Parasedimentitalea psychrophila: one gene and its partners. The protein of the gene in region 2 interacts with the protein of the main gene of each other region in a pairwise test. Links are inferred from orthologs where the notes say so. Each region holds a gene or a part of one and is shown on either strand. Other genes may lie near its edges.

Region 1 (3,056 bases), 980 kb from region 2 along the record:
ATCAGGTCTTTGAGGGACCCACCAATGAGTTCGCCGGACTTGTCATGCTCTAGGGTCAGCTCATCGCCGGCCTCGACATAGATAGCGCCGGTTTCTTCGTTGATCATGTCCTTGGCGACATATTTTCCAAGAATGTGATCGAATGGAACCAGCAGATCGGCAATAGCCGCGTCGTCGATCAGCTTCTTGGCTGCGCGCGGAGTGATTTTCTTGCCGGATTCGGCAATGATTTCGCCGGTCTTGGCGTCAACCAGATCATAGGTCGGACGGGTGCCACGTACACGCTCGGGGAAGAACGGGGTAACCCAACCGCGGCCCGGCTCAAGAGTGTAGCTGACGGTGTCGTAATAGGCATCCATGATGCCTTCCTGGTCCAGACCCAGAGCATAGAGCAGGGTGGTGACAGGCAGTTTGCGACGACGGTCGATACGGGCAAAGACGATGTCCTTGGCGTCGAACTCAAAGTCCAGCCATGAGCCGCGATACGGGATGATGCGGCAGGCAAACAACAGCTTACCCGAGGAGTGGGTTTTGCCTTTGTCGTGGTCAAAGAACACACCAGGAGAGCGGTGCATCTGCGAGACGATCACCCGCTCGGTGCCATTGACGACAAAGGTACCATTGGGTGTCATCAGGGGCATATCGCCCATGAACACATCCTGTTCCTTGATGTCTTTGACCGATTTTGCACCGGTGTCTTCGTCGAAATCAAACACGATCAGACGCAGGGTGACCTTTAGCGGAGCCGCATAGGTCATGTCGCGCTGCATGCATTCTTCGACGTCGTACTTGGGCTTCTCCAGATCGTATTTCACGAACTCCAGAATGGAGGTTTCGTTGAAATCCTTGATCGGAAAGACCGACTGGAACACGCCGTTGATGCCTTCACCTTCCATCGGCTGGGGTTCATCACCCGAGCGCAGGAAAAGATCATAAGAAGATTTCTGCACCTCAATGAGGTTCGGCATCTCCAGCACTTCGCGGATTTTGCCGTAGTATGTACGAAGACGTTTCTGGCCAAGGAACGATTGAGCCATGTCAGATGTCACCTTTTCAAGTTCTCACCGGTCAAGGATGCCGCCGGGTTCCGGCACCTTGCCCATACGAGACAGCGTGGTCGGATCAATTCATGGCCACCGTCCCGAATGGCGGCCTCCCGATCCATATAACCTCGCCTTAGAAAAAACCCGCAATCCAGGTCCTTACTAAGACAGGTTCGGCTGGACCCGGAATTTCCGGGCCCAGCCAAATTTCCGAGAGTGTGAGCCGGATCCCCCGAGGAGAATACCGACCCAAGCCCCCTGAAGCGGTTGCTTAGACCACTTCAGCTTCGGCGCCAGCTGCTTCCAGCTTGGCTTTAACGTCTTCAGCTTCGTCCTTGGACACAGCTTCTTTGACTTTGCCGTTTGCTTCGACCAGAGTCTTAGCTTCTTTCAGGCCCAGACCGGTGATCGCGCGAACTTCTTTGATCACAGCGATCTTCGATGCGCCGGCGCTCTTCAGCACGACGTCGAATTCGGTCTTTTCTTCTTCGGATGCACCAGCGTCGCCAGCTGCAGCCATAACAACGGCGCCACCAGCGGCGGGCTCGATGCCGTACTCATCCTTGAGGATGGTTTTCAGTTCTTGTGCTTCCAGCAGGGTCAGGCCCACGATGCTTTCTGCGAGTGCTTTCAGATCAGCCATGTTATCAGCTCTTTCCGTTATCAGTGTGTTTTTTCCAACGCCAGGGCAGATGCCCCACATCGGTCATTCAGTGCCAACCGCTTACGCAGCTTCCGCCGTCTCTTCGATGGTCGAAAGGATGCTTGCGATATTGCTTGCAGGTGCGCCAATTGCGCCAGCGATGTTGGAAGCAGGTGCGCCGATACAGCTTGCGATCTGAGCAATAAGCTCGTCGCGCGAAGGCATTTTCGACACGGCTTCAACGCCGGCAACGTCCAGAGCATTCTCACCCATTGCACCGCCAAGGATAACAAAGTTTTTGTTATCTTTTGCGTACCCTTGGGCCACCTTGGCAGCTGCCACGGGGTCCTCGGAATAGGTCAGAACGGTCATCCCTGTCAGCAGGTCAGAAATGCTTGCACATGACTTTCCCTCGAGGGCGATTTTGGCGAGCCTGTTTTTGGCAACACGCACAGCTCCACCCGCTTCGGTTGCCCGGGCGCGCAGATCTTGCATATCAGCAACTGTCAGACCGACGTAGTGTGATACCACAACAACGCCAGAGCTTTCGAAGATCTGGCCGAGTTCGTCGACCAATTTCTCTTTCTGGGCTCTATCCACAGTTCTCTCCAAGTTTGGGATGTCAGACATCCCGGCTCAAGTTTGCCAGGCTTTGAAAAGCCCAGCGTTCGGGTCCGTAATTACGGGGTGAGCCAAAAATCGCCCGAGGGTTTGAAAGTCCTCGATCTTTTTTGTCTTTCCCGTCTCAGGAGGGAAATTAAGACCCCGATTAAGGGTCACCCACCATCTTGGACGAAACGAAGTGAAGCGCGCGACGAATCGCACGCTCCACTTCAACACCGTTCCTAAGAGGATTTTAGGTATAATCCAAGTGCAAAATTCGATCCCGGCGAGATGCAAACTCATAATCCCCACCGGGCCTCGCCAAGGCAGCAAAAAGGGCCCGGAATCGCGTCAGCAATTCCGGGCCCAAATCTTGTCGCCTCTGCCAAATTATTCGGCAGCAGCGTTATCCACTTCAACAGTGACGCTCGGACCCATGGTCGAGGACAGTGCGATTTTGGTCATGTAAGCACCCTTGGCACCCGATGGACGGGCCTTGGCCACAGCCGACACAAATGCGCGGATGTTTTCAACCAGCTTGGCTTCGTCAAATGACGCTTTGCCAACACCAGCATGCACAACGCCGCCTTTTTCAGCTTTGAACTGAACTTCGCCACCTTTGGCTGCTTCCACGGCTGCTTTCACATCCATGGTCACAGTGCCGACTTTGGGGTTCGGCATCAGGTTGCGTGGGCCCAGGACCTTACCCAGACGACCAACGATGGGCATCATGTCAGGAGTGGCAATGCAACGATCGAAATCGATGG
Region 2 (6,690 bases):
CAGCGGCGCTGTCAGATCATAGCGCAGCGCCAGCCAGTCGCCATTATTTTTCTCGTCGAATTCCTGCCAGGCAAACACCCCCTCATTGGGGCGGTCCACATCCGGCAGGAACTTACCCAGCGCCTCAACCGTTTCAACGCCAGCACTTTCCAGCGCCTCAAAGCCATAGTGATGGTAGACCCCGGCAATCGCCTGCAGCATTTCGGTGCGCTGAGTGACCTCAGCCCCAAAATAGTCGCGAAACCCCTTCGGCGTCTGGGCCTTGGGGCGTGGGGCTTTCTTTTGCTTGGCCATGGGTCATGGTCCCTCTGGATGTGTTGTCGCGCGGGGTTTAGCCGATGCGTGGTACAGGAGCAAGGTATTGGCGGCCGCGTTCCCACGCCACGGACCAGATCCATTTTTCATCTGGCCTTAAATATCCCCGCCGGAGGCCTGCCGGTTTTGCCAAAAACCTGCAATCTTCTGGGCGCGACCATGGACCACCCCAATCCAACGCCCTATGACAGCCTCAACGCCCGTAGGAGAGCCCGATGCAAAACCTCGAAGAACAAATCGCCCACCTGACCCGCACGGTCGAAGACATCAGCGACGTGATGGCGCGCCAGCAGACTGAGATTGCCACCCTAACCCGCCGGGTACAGATGCTAATGGAGCGTGAGGCGGGCCGGGAAGAAAGCGGCGGCGGCAGCGCCACCTTTGGCAATGAACGCCCACCGCATTATTAACTCCGCTAAGGTATAGAACAGCTTGCCATCCTGAATTGCAGAAAGTTGCGCCGCGGGCGTGACCTCAGGCCCAGCTCAATTTCTGCCCGGTCAGGCAAGCCATCAAAGCATCTTCCGGCAACTGGCCAAGTTGTTCGAACAAGGTGAACGCATCAAAGTTGGTCGTCATTTCAATAAACTGATTGTTCTTAACCCGCGCCATCATCGAGCCACCAACTGAAACCGGGGTGATTCCATAGGGGCCATCAGCTGTCATGACATAGTTAGCTGAACACCAGTCACCGTCCTCGATGAACCGGGTGATATCAATCTCAAATGGGCCTATGAGTTGATGAACAATTTGTATCAACTCCGGGAGTTCGTTACGTGGGGCAAGAAACCCATCGAAAACAGTGTCCACATTAATTTCAGGCGAAAGCAAGACATCCAGTGCCGAGGCATCCCCGGCAACCCAGACCTGGGAAAACCAGCTCTGCAACAGTTTGAATTTCGTCATAGTCACTTCTTTTTAACACCCGTCACATGGGGATGCGTCGGAACTCACCTAAGGTACATGGCACATATACAATTGCTTTAACCATCTCCCGGGCTTTAATAAAGGCTGGTGAGCATCTTTTGTTCAACGGTTTTCCCATCACAGGAATATCCGGTGCGGAGTTCCCAGCTCGGCAGCCTCGGGCCACGTCCCCAAAGGTCAGACACCCCCCTATTTGTCACCCACACCCCTATTTGTCACATACGGGCCTATTCAAATACGGGTGGAGGCAAGCCCTCAGATCTCCTCAACATCCAGCACCCCGTCCAGCGATTTGATGGCGCCCTTGATCTGCGGGTTGATGGGGAAATACTGGCCCAGGTCCAGTTCCACATCGCCCGGTAATGTCGGGTCCTGCAGATACATCAGCACTTCACCCCGGTTGGCGTTCTTGGCGGCGGCGCGCGCCTCCTCCAGCACCGTGGCTACGGTTGCGACCGCAGCGGCCTCGGTGATATAGACCCGCAGGCTGCTGGCTCCGGCATCCGACACCGCGGCGTCAATGGGACCGACGGATCGGGCCAGCAGTTTCAGCTGATCGCTCTCCATCGTGGCCTCGGCACTCAGCACCACCTTGGCACCGGTCTCCAGATGTTCGCGGCTTTTCTCCAGCGCCTCGGAAAACAAGGTCACCTCAAAGCCGCCGGTGGTGTCCGACAGCTGGGCAAATGCAAAGCGATTGCCGCGCGCTGATTTGCGTTCCTGCCGCCCGGCAACAACCCCGGCCATCTTGGCCAGGAACGGGCCGCGCCGCGCCTTCTCCATCACCTCGTCCAGGGTCATCACCCCCTTGCGTTTCAGCGCCGGCATATAGTCGTCCAGCGGATGGCCGGACAGGTAAAACCCAATCGCCTTGAATTCCTCGCTCAGCCGCTCGGCCGGCAGCCAGTCCGGGGTGCCGGACAGCCGAGGCTCCGGCAGATCATCGCCGGCCTCGCCAAACAGCGACACCTGGTTAGAGTTCTTTTGCTCGTGGATCGCGGCGGAATAGCCGACCAGCCGCTCCAGACTGTCAAACACCCGGCGGCGGTTGGGGTCCAGCTGGTCAAAGCCACCCGCCCGCGCCAGCATTTCCAGGGGCCGCTTGCCGACCTTTTTCAGGTCCACCCTTCGGGCAAAATCATACAGCGTCGCAAAGGGCCGCTCAAAGCCGTCAACCCGGCGGGCCGCAGTGATCAGCCGCATCGCCTCGACGCCGACATTTTTCAGCGCGCCCAGCGCATAGATCAGCTCGCCCTTGATCACGTTGAACGTCGCCTCAGAGCGGTTCACGCAGGGTGGCACATAAGGCAGACCCAGCCCCTTCTTGACCTCTTCAAAATAGACCGCCAGCTTGTCGGTGAGGTGGATATCGCAGTTCATCACCCCGCCCATGAACTCAACCGGGTGGTTCGCCTTCAGCCAGCCGGTCTGGTAGGACACCACCGCATAGGCCGCCGCGTGGCTTTTGTTGAAGCCGTAGTTGGCGAATTTTTCCAGCAGATCGAAAACCTCAGAGGCTTTCTTGGCCGGAACGCCGTTTTCCATCGCGCCTTTTTCGAACTTGGGGCGTTCCTTGGCCATCTCAGCGGCGATCTTCTTACCCATAGCGCGGCGCAGCAGATCCGCACCACCCAGCGAATAGCCCGCCATCACCTGGGCAATCTGCATCACCTGTTCCTGATAGACGATAATGCCCTGGGTTTCGGCCAGCAGATGGTCGATCAGCGGGTGTACGGACTCGATCTTTTTGAGCCCGTTCTTGACCTCGCAATAGGTCGGAATGTTCTCCATCGGGCCGGGACGGTACAGCGCCACCAGCGCCACGATGTCCTCGATGCAGTTGGGTTTCATCCGCTTCAGCGCATCCATCATGCCGCTGGATTCCACCTGGAACACCGCCACCGTCTTGGCCGCCGCGTACAGCTTATAGGTGGGGATATCATCCAGCGGGATGGCGTTGATCTCGTTCACCCCGCCTTCGGGGGGATCATAGAGCTGGCTGCCGTCGGCGGCGATATGCAGATCGCGGCCCTCGCCCTTGATCAGATCCACCGCGCTTTGGATAACCGTCAGGGTTTTCAGGCCCAGAAAGTCAAACTTGACCAGCCCGGCCTGCTCCACCCATTTCATGTTGAACTGAGTGGCGGGCATGTCAGAGCGCGGATCCTGGTACAGCGGTACCAGCTCGTCAATTGGACGGTCGCCAATCACCACCCCCGCCGCGTGGGTCGAGGCATTGCGCAGCAGGCCTTCGACCTGTTGGCCATAGGTCAGCAACCGGTTCACAACTTCTTCGTTGCGGGCCTCTTCGCGCAGGCGCGGTTCTTCCTTCAGGCTGTCGGCAATCGACATCGGCTTGACGCCTTCAACCGGGATCAGTTTGGACAGCCGGTCCACCTGCCCGTAAGGCATCTGCAAAACCCGGCCAATGTCACGCACCGCCGCCTTGGACAGCAGCGCTCCGAAGGTGATGATCTGCCCGACCCGGTCGCGGCCATATTTCTGCTGCACATAGCGGATCACCTCTTCGCGGCGGTCCATGCAAAAGTCGATGTCAAAGTCGGGCATCGACACCCGCTCGGGGTTCAGGAAGCGCTCAAACAGCAAGGAATAGCGCAGCGGGTCAAGATCGGTCACGGTCAGCGCATAGGCCACCAGCGACCCCGCCCCCGAGCCCCGGCCCGGCCCCACCGGAATGCCCTGTTCCTTGGCCCAATGGATAAAGTCGGCAACGATCAGGAAATAGCCAGGGAATCCCATGCCCTCGATGATGTCGAGCTCAAAATCCAGCCGTTTCTGATAGTCCTCAAGGCTGACTGCATGGGGGATCACCGCCAGACGGTCCTGCAGCCCCTCATTGGCCTGACGGCGCAGCTCGGCGACCTCATCATCGGCAAACTTGGGCAGGATCGGGTCGCGGCGATAGGCCATGAAGGCACAGCGTTTGGCAATCTCCACCGTGTTCTCGATCGCCTCGGGCAGATCGGCAAACAGGGTGACCATTTCCTGCTGGCTTTTGAAATAGTGTTGCGCAGTCAGGCGGCGACGGCCTTCGGCCTGATCCACATAGGCGCCCTCAGCGATACAGATCAGCGCGTCATGCGCCTCGTACATCTCGGTCTTGGGGAAATAGACATCATTGGTGGCCACCAGCGGCAGATCCATCGCATAGGCCATCTCGATATGGCCGCGCTCTGTCGCCTTTTCCGCCTGCGGCTGGCCGCCCTCACCGGGGTGACGCTGCAGCTCCACATAGAGCCTACCTGGAAAAATTGACTTCAACCGCTGCATCAGATCCTGGGCGGCTGGCAGCTGGCCCTGTTGCAGCAACATGCCAATCGGCCCGTTAGGACCACCGGACAGGCAAATTAAGCCAGCGGAATACTGTTGCAGCTCGTCCAGTGTCACCTGTGGCAGCTGGTGCCCCTTGTCCAGATACAGACAAGAGTTCAGCTTCATCAGGTTTTCATAGCCGACCTCGGACTGTGCCAGCAGAACCAGTGGGGCCGGTGTCCTTGGCTTCTCGCCCGGGGCCGCCTGCTGATAGGTAAAATCCACCTGACAGCCCAGGATCGGCTGGATGCCCGCGCCGGACAGCGTGACGGAAAACTCCAGTGCGGCGAACATGTTGTTGGTATCGGTCACCGCAATGGCCGGCATCTCTGCGCCCTTGCACAGATCGGATAGCTTTTTCAGCCGCAACGCCCCCTCTAACAGGGAGTATTCGGTATGGGTGCGCAGGTGAATGAATCGGGGAGAGCTGGTCATGGGCTCAAGCTACCCCAATGACAGGAGGGTGCGAAAGCTGATTATCGGCGGCCGGCGACCATTCCTTTGGCGCGACAATGGCCGTTATTGTTCTGAAAAATTTGAAAGTCCTTTTTTGCCTCAAAACAGCAAAATGGCATCAATCTGCTGAAAACAAACAAAAACACCGAGAATAGGTGACTATTATAGATAGCATCCGCTTAGAGTACGGGTTCAAGCCGCACGACTTTTCCTTGCCAGACCAAGGATCTGCTTTCTAGGCTGTTATCAGCAAGCCATTATGCCCGCCTCTTCTTCTACGTCGCATCGAAGGAAGGCACTCTCGGCAAAACACTGTAACGCGACGGGTTACGACAATGGAGATCACCTTTCATCTCAACGGTGAAGAGGTCACGCTTTCGGGCGTTTCGCCAACAACCACACTGCTGGACTGGCTGCGCGAGGACCGCTATCTGACCGGCACCAAGGAAGGCTGCAACGAAGGCGATTGCGGTGCCTGTTCGGTGATGGTGACCGATGATCGTGGCGCCAAGGCGCTGAACGCCTGCCTGTTGTTTCTGCCTCAACTGAACGGCAAGGCCATTCGCACCGTCGAAGGTGTCAGCGGCCCCGATGGTGAGCTGCACCCGGTGCAGCAGGCGATGATCACCCATCACGGCTCGCAATGCGGCTTCTGCACCCCCGGCTTTGTGATGTCGATGGTCACCGCGCATAACAACGGCGCCAAAGATCACGACGTGCAACTGGCTGGCAACCTGTGTCGCTGCACCGGCTATGCCCCCATCATCCGCGCCGCCGAGGCGGTTGAGGATATGCCGGTTCCGGCCTGGGTCGCCAAAGACGCCGCGGTGCGTGAACCCGCGCCTGCGGCGCAGAACCACACACCCTACGCGCCCCGCTCAAGTGATGAGCTGGCTGCGGCCTATGTGCAAAACCCGCAGGCGGTGCTGATTGCAGGGGCCACCGATGTGGCGCTCTGGGTGACCAAGGGATTGCGCGATCTGGAAGATGTCATTTTCCTGGAGGGCTGCACTGATCTGAAGCAGATCGAGATCTCCGATGATCAGGTCCGGCTGGGCGCGATGGTGGATATGAACGCCATGCGCGCGGCAATCGCGCCACTGCATCCGTCTTATGGCGAGATGATCCGCCGCTATGCCAGTCAACAGGTGCGCGGGGCGGCCACCCTGGGCGGCAATATCGCCAATGGCTCCCCCATTGGCGACAACCCACCCGCCCTGATCGCCCTGGGCGCGACCTTGCATCTGCGCCAGGGCGACACCCGGCGATCATTGCCACTGGAGGATTTCTTTGTTGCCTATGGCAAGCAGGACCGGTTGCCCGGCGAATTTGTCGAGGCGGTGAGCTTTGCCCGTCAACCCGACAGCCTGCGCTGCTATAAGCTGTCGAAACGGTTTGACCAGGATATTTCCGCCGTGCTGGGCGCCTTTAACGTCACCATCGTGAATGGCACTGTCACCGGCGCCCGCATTGCCTTCGGCGGCATGGCGGCGACCCCGAAACGCGCCTCACATGTTGAGGCAGCACTGCTGGGTCAGCCCTGGACCCCAGCGACGGTCCGCGCAGCGCAGGCCGAGTTTGACAAGGATTTCACTCCGATGAGCGACATGCGGGCCTCAGCCCGGTACCGGCTGGAAACTGCGCGCAACCTGCTGGCGC
Region 3 (3,140 bases), 510 kb from region 2 along the record:
GTGACAAGGAATCCATTCATGTACCTGCTTCTGGCCTTTCTTTTGGTGCCAATCATCGAAATTGCCCTGTTTATTCAGGTCGGTGGGATCATCGGCCTGTGGCCGACACTGGCCATCGTTGTTTTGACCGCAGTACTGGGCACCTGGCTGGTAAAATCCCAAGGTCGTATGGCGTTAGGGAAATTGCAGAGCTCGTTTCAGCAGCTTGATGACCCAACCGAGCCACTGGCGCATGGGGCGATGATCCTGGTGGCCGGCGCTTTGTTGCTGACACCGGGGTTCTTCACCGATGCCGTTGGCTTTTCTCTGCTGATGCCACCGGTACGGATGGCTGTTTTTCGGTTTTTGAGCGCGCGCGTCACAATGGCACAGTTCCAAATGGGGGCTGGTGCGGCCCAGTCGCGTCGCAATCCTGGTCAGCAGGGCGATATTATCGACGGCGATTACCAGGATGTAACGCCCAAGAAACCTCGTCAGGGTCCTTCGGGCTGGGTGGATGGCCCCGACCAAGGTTGACCTGACCCGTTGAGGTGCAGGTGCCAAACTGATATGCACAGAAAAAATAATATTTCAGGAGTAGTTCCATGGCCGAAAACGGCGCAATCGAAGGCGCACAGCCACAAGTTCAGATGAAAGTTCTGGGCCAGTTTATTCGCGACATGTCATTCGAAAACGTAATGGCACAGAAGGGCACTGGCACAGAAGCCCAGCCCGACGTCAGTGTTCAGGTCAATTTGGATGCCAAAAAGCGGACAGCTGAAAACCAGTATGAGGTGATCACCAAGCTGATCATCCAATCCAAAGTCAAAGAAACCGGCGATGTCCTGTTTGTATTTGAGCTGGAATATGTCGGTATTTTCAACATCGAAGGTGTGCCCGAAGACCAGTTGCACCCTTTCTTGCTGATCGAGTGCCCACGCATGTTGTTCCCGTTCCTGCGTCGCATCGTTTCAGATGTAACCCGCGACGGTGGTTTCCCGCCACTGAATCTGGACAACATTGATTTCGTTGCAATTTACCGCAACGAACTGGCTCGCCGTCAGGCCGAAACAGCCGCTGAGCAGCCAACCCAGTAAGCGCCGGTATTATCCGGTACGACCTCAAAACGCCGCTGATCCGTCAGCGGCGTTTTTTGATGTCACGCTTTCCAAAGGGCATCTTCATCCATTTTCCCCACAAACACATCGTGGGCCGCCTGTTCCTCCTCAGTTAGCAGGCTCTTTAACGGAACTGGCCGCGCTGCCGGGCGCCAGTCTTCCTGTGCGCCAGCTGAGGTGGTGGAGGTATTTGTTGCCAGACCAAAATCTGGCTGCCGCCCACCGATCAGCTCTAGATAGACCTCGGCCAGAATCTCGGAATCAAGAAGCGCGCCGTGCAGAACCCGGTTTGCGTTATTGATATTGAACCGACGGCAGAGCGCATCCAGCGTTGCCGGCGAGCCGGGAAATTTTTTGCGCGCAATGGCCAGAGTATCCAGCGCCTGCGCCATCGGAAGTTCTGGCAACCCCATCCGGCGAAGCTCGGCGTTCAGGAACTTCATATCGAAGCTGGCGTTGTGGATCACCATCGTGGAATCGCGCACAAAATCCAGGAAGCCCTGACCCACCTTGGCAAACAAAGGCTTGTCTTTCAGGGTGACGGCGCCGGGGCCCGGAGGCTGCGGCGGCTCCAACAGATCAGGGCCAATTCCATGTACCCCAAATGCCCCAGCCGGCATGGATCGCTGGGGGTTGATATAGACATGGTATGTCTCGCCTGTGGGCATATGGTTCCACAATTCGACCGCGCCGATTTCGACAATACGGTCGCCGGAAAATGGATCAAACCCGGTGGTTTCAGTATCCAGAACGATTTCACGCATTTGCTATCTTCTCCCGGACATCGGCAAGGATCCGCGCCACCTGCGCCCGCGCATGATCCAGCGTATCGGTGACAATCACATAGTCAGAGCGGGCGATCTTGTCTTCAATTGGCAGCTGCTTATGGCGGATTTGCAGAAATTGCTCAACACTCATCGTGCCACGCGCAAGAACTCGGCTTTGCTGGGTTTCTGCGTCGATCATCACACAGGCCACAGCATCCATTTCTTGGTTGCCGCCGATTTCAAACAGCAGCGGTATATCAAAGACCAGTATATCAGATTTGGCGGCTCTGCGAAAATCATCCCGGTCCTGCGCCACCAAAGGGTGCACGATGGATTCGATCCTTGATAAGACCTGAGGGTCCTTGGCTATCAGCTCTTTCAGCCTCATCCGGTCCACCTGGCCCTGTTTGATCGCATCCGGAAACCAGGCCTGCATCGCAGAGACAGCCGCTCCACCCTTGGCATATAGCCTGTGCACGGCGGCATCCGCATCCCAAACGGCACAGCCCGCGGTGGCAAACAGCCCAGCGGTGGTGCTTTTGCCCATCCCAATGGACCCGGTCAACCCCAGATTGAAAGTCATCTCAGTGCCGCAGCACGGGCGGCATTGTCCACTTCGGGACGCTGACCAAACCAGCGTTCAAATCCGGGCACAGCCTGATGCAACAACATGCCCAGACCATCGACCGTAGTACAGCCAATCTCCTCGGCGTATTGTAGCAATTCGGTCTTCAGCGGCGTGTAGACCAAATCCGTGACCACGGCACTGGATTGCAAACCGTCCAGCGGCACCCGAAGACGCGGCTTACCGGTCATGCCCAGGGATGTTGTATTGACCAAAAGCGCCGCCTCTTCGATCACATTTCCAGCCTGCACCCATTCCACAACCCGCAGGCGGGCGCCAAATTCCTGTTTCAACTGATCGGCGCGCGCCCGGGTGCGGTTTGACAGGATCACTTCTGACACACCGGCCTCCAGCAGCGAGGCAACCACTGCGCGACAAGCCCCACCTGCCCCCAGAACCACCGCCGGGCCTGATTCAGGATCCCAGTTCGGCGCCGCCTGAACAAGGTTGGTGATAAATCCATAGCCATCGGTATTGTCGGCCAAGATCGTGCCGTCCTTGCGGAAAATCAGCGTATTCGCCGCACCAATCAGCGTTGCCCGATCAGTGACCTGATCGGCAATCGACATCACTCTCTCTTTATGAGGGATGGTCACATTTGCACCGACAAAACCCATCTTGGGCATGGCTCGAATCACCTCTTCGAGATCC

What was found. Proteins that work in one complex are often made in the same cells at the same time.
Region 1: the proteins of dnaE (region 2) and rplL interact in binary tests that used the Escherichia coli proteins (3 or more experiments, as listed by UniProt). The link is inferred for Parasedimentitalea psychrophila from one-to-one orthologs.
Region 3: the proteins of dnaE (region 2) and dnaQ interact in binary tests that used the Escherichia coli proteins (3 or more experiments, as listed by UniProt). The link is inferred for Parasedimentitalea psychrophila from one-to-one orthologs.

What each region holds. Positions count from the first base shown.
Region 1 is NZ_CP127247.1:2,098,680-2,101,735, reverse strand. Bases 1-2,915 are described here. They hold rplL (50S ribosomal protein L7/L12), read right to left. Parts: upstream 1,687-2,915; coding sequence 1,315-1,686; downstream 1-1,314. Other genes in these bases: rplA (50S ribosomal protein L1), read right to left, coding at 2,680-2,915; rplJ (50S ribosomal protein L10), read right to left, coding at 1,768-2,286; rpoB (DNA-directed RNA polymerase subunit beta), read right to left, coding at 1-1,037. In the rest of the region: more of rplA, read right to left, coding at 2,916-3,056. UniProt on the Escherichia coli protein: The binding site for several of the GTPase factors involved in protein synthesis (IF-2, EF-Tu, EF-G and RF3). Is thus essential for accurate translation.
Region 2 is NZ_CP127247.1:1,113,522-1,120,211, forward strand. Bases 1,298-5,376 are described here. They hold dnaE (DNA polymerase III subunit alpha), read right to left. Parts: upstream 5,011-5,376; coding sequence 1,498-5,010; downstream 1,298-1,497. Other genes in these bases: xdhA (xanthine dehydrogenase small subunit), read left to right, coding at 5,367-5,376. Outside these bases: hisS (histidine--tRNA ligase), read right to left, coding at 1-294; QPJ95_RS05350 (SlyX family protein), read left to right, coding at 531-725; QPJ95_RS05355 (nuclear transport factor 2 family protein), read right to left, coding at 790-1,221; more of xdhA, read left to right, coding at 5,377-6,690. UniProt on the Escherichia coli protein: DNA polymerase III is a complex, multichain enzyme responsible for most of the replicative synthesis in bacteria. This DNA polymerase also exhibits 3' to 5' exonuclease activity. The alpha chain is the DNA polymerase catalytic subunit.
Region 3 is NZ_CP127247.1:1,622,356-1,625,495, forward strand. What follows is about bases 1-2,999. They hold dnaQ (DNA polymerase III subunit epsilon), read right to left. Parts: upstream 1,862-2,999; coding sequence 1,139-1,861; downstream 1-1,138. Other genes in these bases: QPJ95_RS07820 (FxsA family protein), read left to right, coding at 19-516; secB (protein-export chaperone SecB), read left to right, coding at 585-1,076; coaE (dephospho-CoA kinase), read right to left, coding at 1,854-2,447; QPJ95_RS07840 (shikimate dehydrogenase), read right to left, coding at 2,444-2,999. Outside these bases: more of QPJ95_RS07840, read right to left, coding at 3,000-3,140. UniProt on the Escherichia coli protein: DNA polymerase III is a complex, multichain enzyme responsible for most of the replicative synthesis in bacteria. The epsilon subunit contain the editing function and is a proofreading 3'-5' exonuclease.